DNA from 2 places in the Acidovorax sp. KKS102 genome. Region 1 is predicted to be linked to the other one. Evidence: predicted binding sites of a transcription regulator. Region 1 holds the regulator's gene; the other holds the start of a gene.
What was found. The regulator FNR, encoded in region 1, switches genes on or off when oxygen is low (the NO sensors DNR and NnrR bind a similar motif). The targets are predictions, from matches to a motif close to TTGATNNNNATCAA.

Region 1 (3,591 bases):
GCTCGAACAGCAGTTCCCCCTGGCACATCAGGGCCATGATGGCCGCACGGCGCACCAGGTCGTCGCGCGTGAGCGCCAGCCCCCGCACCACGGGCAACCGCCCCTGGTCCAGAAAGTCGTAGTACTCATCCAGCGTCTTGGAGTTCTGGCTGTAGGTTGCCCCCACACGGCCAATGGCCGATACGCCCAGGCCGATCAAATCGCAGTCCGGCTGCGTGCTGTAGCCCTGGAAATTGCGGTGCAGGCGCCCCTGGCGCTTGGCCACGGCCAGTGCATCGGTGGGCAGCGCAAAGTGGTCCATGCCCACGTACACGTATCCAGCATCCATGAAGGCATCGAGCGAGCGCGACAACATGGAGAGCTTGCTCGCGCCCGTGGGCAACTCCGCAGAGATGATGCGGCGCTGTGGCTTGAAACGCTCTGGCAGGTGCGCGTAGGCATACAGCGCGATGCGGTCAGGCCGCAGTTGCGCCACCTGGGCCAGCGTGCGGTCAAAAGACTCGGGCGTCTGGCGCGGCAGGCCGTAGATCAGATCCACATTCACCGAGTCAAAGCCCAACGAACGCGCAGATTCGACCAGCGCAAACACCTGCTCGGCAGGCTGGATGCGGTGCACAGCCTTCTGCACTTCGGCATCAAAGTCCTGCACGCCAAAACTCAGCCGGTTAAAACCCAGCTCAGCCAACAGTGCAAGACGCTCTGCATTGACGGTGCGAGGATCCACCTCGATCGAGTATTCCCCCCCAGGCGCCAGCGTGAAGCTGCGCTTGAGCATGGCCATCAGCTCCCGCAATCCATCATCGGATAGGAAGGTGGGCGTGCCACCGCCCAGGTGCAGTTGACTCACCACCTGTCCTACGCCACAGTGCGCGGTGTGCAGGTCGATCTCGCGGCTCAGGTAGCGCAAGTAGACCTCGGCGCGGTCATGGTGCTTGGTGATGATCTTGTTGCAGGCACAGTAGTAGCACAAGGATTCGCAAAACGGGATGTGCACGTACAGGGACAGCGGCATGGCCTTGGCCAGCGTGCCCGAGCGGCGCTGTTGCAGCGCCAGCACATAGTCTTCCTGACCAAACGCCTCCACGAAACGGTCGGCAGTTGGATAGGATGTATAGCGGGGCCCTGGCACGTCAAAGCGGCGCAGAAGGTCTGGCGAAACAGCAGTCATGGGGAAATTTCCTTGCGTACACCTTGACTGTGCCGTAGGCTCCGGGACATGTCCTTGACCTGCATCAAGTGAACCCGCAAGCGATACGGCGACAATTTGATGAAGGTCAGCCGCTTGCCCGCGCTCTGTATTCAGGTTCGTGTACGGCAAGCGCGATATGCTTGACCGCTAACCCAAGCCCATGTGTCTATGAACCCGCTCACCATCAAAGTCGCCTGCTCCAACTGCAACCTCCGCGAGCTGTGCATGCCCGTGGGCTTGAACGAAGAGCAACTGCAGCGCATTGACGAGGTCGTTGCTGTCCGCCGCAAGGTCAAGCGCGGCGGCACGCTGTTTCGCAATGGCGAGTCCTTCACGTCCCTGTACGCCATCCGCACCGGTTTTTTCAAGACCTGTGTAGCCACCGAAGACGGGCGCGATCAAGTCACGGGCTTCCAGATGGCGGGCGAGATCATCGGGCTGGACGGCATCGTGAACGACCACCATACCTGTGACGCGGTGGCCCTTGAGGATGCCGAGGTCTGCGTCATGCCTTTCGACCGCATAGAAGAACTCTCCCGCGAAGTCACGGCCCTGCAGCACCACGTGCACAAGATCATGAGCCGCGAGATCGTGCGCGAACATGGTGTGATGCTGCTGCTGGGCAGCATGCGTGCCGAGGAGCGCCTGGCGGCCTTCTTGCTCAACCTGGTGCAGCGCCTGCATGCACGGGGTTTCTCGCAATCAGAACTGGTGCTGCGCATGACGCGCGAAGAGATCGGAAGCTACCTGGGCCTCAAACTTGAAACAGTGAGCCGCACCTTCTCCAAGTTTGTGGAAGAAGGCATCGTGGAAGTCAAACAGCGCCATGTGCGCATCCTCGACACCGATGCCCTGCGACGCATTGTGAACAGCCAGCAGACCTGCCACTGATTACGGCCCCTCGTCGGCTGAGAGTCGGGGCCGTACCAAAGTCCGCCGGTCCCTTTTAAAACGGCATGCAGCGCATGCCCGCATGAACGGCGAAAAAGGCTCAGGAGCAAGACGACGATGTCTTGCGGCAATCGTCAGGGCGCTCCCCGTCGGGCACGGGACAGCGGTTGACCTCAAACGGGGACATGGACAGTAGCGTGGTCAATGCGCTGGTGGCCATGGTGATGGCCCAGAACACAAAAAATGCGAGGGTGTACACCCCCTGCCTCGACAGCGCCAGAGGCTGCCCGAACCAGTGCAGGTCCTGGGGGTCCACCATGGCAAAAACCAGCATCTCCAGCACACCCGCCATCAAAAAGGCGGGCCATGCAATCCACATCAGGCGTTGCGTCCACATATAGGTTCTGTCTCCTGGTGCTGCCGGGGTCGCCAGCGTGTGCGACCCTGGGGTTTCAGCGTGGTTGGTCTTGCACAGGGGTGGCCGCATGGTTGCGGGCCTTGAGGGCCGGCGCCAGACTCTTTTCCGGCGCCACCAGTGTCTTGTTGATTTCGATGCCTTGGCGGTAGTAGTCCTCCGCCACCACGGGGTCGGGCCGCGAAATCGCCAGCCACAGCGTCACAAAGCCCGCCACGATCACGATCAGAGGCCCGGCAATCACCAGCCACACATGGCCAAACTTCCACCAGGGTACGGTTGCCGCCGGGGTTGCAATGGCAGGGTTTGAAGACATGGTGCTTTACTCCTCAACAATATCGGTCAAAGTGCGGCCCTGAAGGGCCCCACCGGAATACCGCTCAGCGCGGTACAAGGAACACGGATTTCTCCGTGACATGGGCCGCTGCTCCTACGGCCTGCACATCAAACTGAACGGCGTGCGATCCGGGCGTGGCGGAACCATAAGGAATCTGCAACCGCACGGCCACCCAGCGAGACTCTGCCGCGCCAATGTCCACTTCAGCCTCGGAAGCCACTTCGAGCCCCTCCAGGCCCCGCGCACTGATGCGATAACGCTGCTCGCCCTCGGTGGCATTCATGATCTGCAGCCGGTAAATGTTCTCCAGCTTGCCACCTGCCACGATGCGCGAGAGCGCAGCGCGGTCCCGCACCACATCCACCTTCAGCGGCGTGCGCACCACCAGGCTGGCCAACATGGCCACGCACAGGGTGACCAGCACGGCGCTGTAGATCAGCACGCGGGGGCGCAGCACGCGGCGCAACATCTGCGACTGCGTCCAGTGCTTGGCCACGCCGTTCTGGGTCGAATAACGGATGAGCCCACGCGGGTACTGCATCTTGTCCATCACGGTGTTGCAGGCGTCCACACACAGGCCACAGCCGATGCATTCGTACTGCAAGCCCTTGCGGATGTCGATGCCCACGGGACAGACCTGCACACACAGCGAGCAGTCAATGCAATCGCCCAGCCCCTGGGCTTTGTAGTCGATGTTCTTCTTGCGCGGACCACGCTGCTCGCCACGTTCAGGGTCGTAGGTAACGATCAGCGTATCTT
Region 2 (3,591 bases), 1.9 Mb from region 1:
GGCCGCCGCCAGCGCGGGGGCATCGTTAACGCCGTCGCCCACCATCGCCACATGATGGTGCTTGCCATCAGTGCCCTGTTGCAACGCAGCCACCTTGGCCGCCTTGTCGCCCGGCAGCACCTCGGCCATCACCTCGCCTGCGGCCGGGTCCAGCCCCAGGCGCCGGGCCATGGCCTCGGCCGCGCCCCGGTTGTCGCCCGACACCATCACGGTGCGAATGCCGCGCGCCTTGAGCGCGGCCAGCGCCTCGCGCGCACCGGGCTTGGGCTCGTCGCCAAAGGCCATCAGCGCCCTCAACGCCAACCCTTCCGTGACCCGTTGGGCCACGGCGGACACCGTGGCGCCTTCGCGCTGCAACGCCTCCGCGCGGTCGGACAACGGGCCCAGTGCCACCCCCAGCTCCTGCATCCAGCGCAGGCTGCCCACCAGGTAGCTCTGGCCATCCACCTCGCCCTCGGTGCCGCGCCCGGGCACGGCGCGCACGTCCTGCGCCGTGGCCACGTTAATCTGCCGCTCGCCCGCAGCCGCGACCACTGCGCGCGCCAGCGGGTGTTCGCTGCCACTTTGCACAGCGGCCACCGCCGCCATCACCGCGCTGTCATCCAGGCCGGGCACCACCTCAAACGCCGTGAGCCGGGGCCGGCCCACGGTCAGCGTGCCGGTCTTGTCAAAGGCCACCGTGTCCACCTTGTGCGCCAGCTCCAGCGCCTGCACGTCCTTGATCAGGATGCCGTGTTTGGCCGCCACGCCCGTGCCCGCCATGATGGCCGCGGGCGTGGCCAGCCCCAGCGCACAGGGGCAGGCAATCACCATCACGGCCACGGCGTGGATCAGCGCCGCCTCCAGCCCCGCGCCCATGGCCAGCCAGCCCGCCAGGGTCACCAGCGCCACCACCAGCACCACCGGCACAAAAATGGCCGACACCTGATCCACCAGCCGCTGGATGGGCGCCTTGGCGGCCTGGGCGTCTTCCACCAGCCGGATGATCTGGGCCAGCACCGTCTCGGCGCCCACGGCCGTCACCGCCATCACGATGCGGCCATCACCATTGATCGAGCCACCTGTGAGCGCCGCGCCCACATCGCGCGCCACCGGCAGGGGCTCGCCCGTCAGCATGGATTCATCCACCTGCGTGTGGCCCTCGTGCACCGTGCCATCCACGGGGATGCGCTCCCCCGGCCGCACCACCAGCTGGTCGCCCACCAGCACTTCAGCCACCGGCACATCCACCTCGCCAGATTTGGTGAGCAAATGCACCACATCCGGCCGCAGCGCATGCAGCGCGCGGATCGCGGCCGTGGTCTGGCGCTTGGCGCGCGCCTCCAGCCACTTGCCCAGCAGCACCAGCGTGACCACCACAGCCGACGCCTCGAAGTACAGGTGCGGCACATGCCCCGGGTGGTCCGTGGGTGCCGTGAGCCACAGCCACATCGACAGGCCCCAACCCGCGCTGGTGCCCAGCGCCACCAGCAAGTCCATGTTGCCGCTCAGCGCCTTGGCGGCGTGCCAGCCCGCCTTGTAAAACCGCGCCCCCAGGATGAACTGCACCGGCGTGGCCAGCACAAACTGCACCCAGGCGGGCAGCATCCAATGCTGGCCAAACAGGTCGCCGATCATCGGCAGCACCAGCGGCGCTGACAACAGCAGGCCAATGCCCACGGGCATGAAGCCGGCCCAAGGGGACAGGTCTTCGGCCACATCCTCTTGCCCCGCCGCACGCGGCTCGTAGCCCGCATTGCGCACCGCGCGGCGCAGCACCGCCTCCATCGCAGCGGCGTCAGCGCCCACCTGCGTCACAAAGGCAATGCGCGCAGACTCGGTCGCCAGGTTGACCGAGGCCTCCTGCACGCCCGGCACCTTGCGCAGCGCGCGCTCCACACGGCCCACGCAGCTCGCGCAGGTCATGCCAGAAATGCCCAGGTCCAGCGAGTGCACAGACCCGGGCGCGGTGTTGGGGGGGGTGGTAATGGTGTTCATAGCGGGGATGCTGATCCTTGACGTGATGGCAAGGTCAAGCATTGATCTTGATCAACCCTCACATCATGAGTGTCTTGCGCAGCGTTTGACTCTGCCACGATGTCAAGCTTCAACATTCGCTTCGGTCGCATCCACGGCCACATTTCCAAACCAACAAGGACACACCATGGCAACCAACACCACAACCTTCCAAGTACAGGGCATGACCTGCGGCCACTGCGAACGCGCCGTCACCCAGGCCGTGCAGCAGGTAGACCCCAACGCCCAGGTGCGCATCGACCGCGCCAGCGGCAAGGTGGACGTGGACAGCACCGCCCCCCGCGAAGCCCTGGCCGCCGCCATTGCCGAAGAAGGCTACACCGTCGCGGCTTGAGAGGCTGAGAGTCTTCTGCCTCTGAGCGCCGCGCCACCACACACCCCAACGAGGGCCACACCATGACAACGCCCCAGTCCGCCAATACCGCGCCGACCGCGCGCACCAAGGCCGCAGCGCCCCGCGCCATCGCCTGGCCCGTGCCCATCGGCGTCGCCGCCCGGCGCGCCGGCATCTCGGCGCGCATGGTGCGGCACTACGAATCGCTGGGCCTCATCAGCGGTGTGGCGCGCACCGACAGCGGCTACCGCCAGTACACCGAGGCCGACGTGCACGCCCTGCACTTCATCCGCCGCAGCCGCGACCTGGGCTTTTCGATGGAAGAAATCGCCGAGCTGCTGGGCCTGTGGCACGACCGCAGCCGCGCCAGCAGCCAGGTCAAGCGCATCGCCCAGCAGCACATCGACGACCTGAGCGAACGCATCGCCCAGATGCAGGCCATGCAGCGCAGCCTGCAAACGCTGGTCTCCTGCTGCAAAGGCAACGACCGGCCCGACTGCCCCATCCTGGACGACCTGGCCTCCGGGCAGGCAGAACAACACGCCCCCCGGGCCTTGCGCAAAACGCTACCAAATCAATAGCTGCTCGCGCATATTCCACTATCGCTTGGTGCCAAAAAGGCCCCAAACTGCGCCCGCCGGGCCCCCGGCGGCTCCGCGTGGCAGACTTGCAGGCTTTCCTACAGCCCCTTACAGACTGCCCCCATGCTCACCGGTGACCTGCGCAACAAAGTCGATCAAGTCTGGAACGCCTTCTGGTCCGGCGGCATCGCCAACCCCATCGAAGTCATCGAGCAGATCACCTACCTGCTCTTTCTGCGCGCCCTCGACAGCGACCAGACCCGCGAAGACAACAAGGCCCTGCGCCTCAAAACCCAGCCTGTGCGCCTCATCCCCGCAGGCGTGGATGCGCAAGAGCGCCCGCACGACAACATGCGCTGGTCGCGCTTCAAGAACATGGCCCCGGCTGAAATGTTCGACGCGCTCAGTAACCAGGTCTTCCCCTTCCTGCGCGGCCTGCAAGCCTCGGGTGGCCCGGCGGCAGAAAGCGCCTTTGCCCGCCACATGGCGGGTGCCCGCTTCACCATCCCCACGCCCGGCCTGCTGGCCAAGGTGGTCGATTTGCTCGACACCATTCCCCTCGACGACCGCGACACCAAGGGCGACCTGTACGAATACATGCTCGGCAAGATCGCCTCTGCCGGGCAAAACGGTCAGTTCCGCACCCCGCGCCACATCATC

Region 2: the regulator FNR is predicted to act here: its motif matches at 2,019-2,032, upstream of C380_RS00390 (cation-translocating P-type ATPase).

Annotation. Positions count from the first base shown of each region.
Region 1 is NC_018708.1:3,393,833-3,397,423, forward strand. Features, by position in the region: gene hemN (oxygen-independent coproporphyrinogen III oxidase) at 1-1,168, opposite strand, end outside; gene fnr (fumarate/nitrate reduction transcriptional regulator Fnr) at 1,358-2,080, shown strand; gene C380_RS15555 (hypothetical protein) at 2,181-2,477, opposite strand; gene C380_RS15560 (FixH family protein) at 2,533-2,811, opposite strand; gene ccoG (cytochrome c oxidase accessory protein CcoG) at 2,876-3,591, opposite strand, start outside.
Region 2 is NC_018708.1:83,454-87,044, reverse strand. Features, by position in the region: gene C380_RS00390 (cation-translocating P-type ATPase) at 1-1,977, opposite strand, end outside; gene C380_RS00385 (heavy-metal-associated domain-containing protein) at 2,144-2,350, shown strand; gene cueR (Cu(I)-responsive transcriptional regulator) at 2,413-2,931, shown strand; gene C380_RS00375 (class I SAM-dependent DNA methyltransferase) at 3,055-3,591, shown strand, end outside.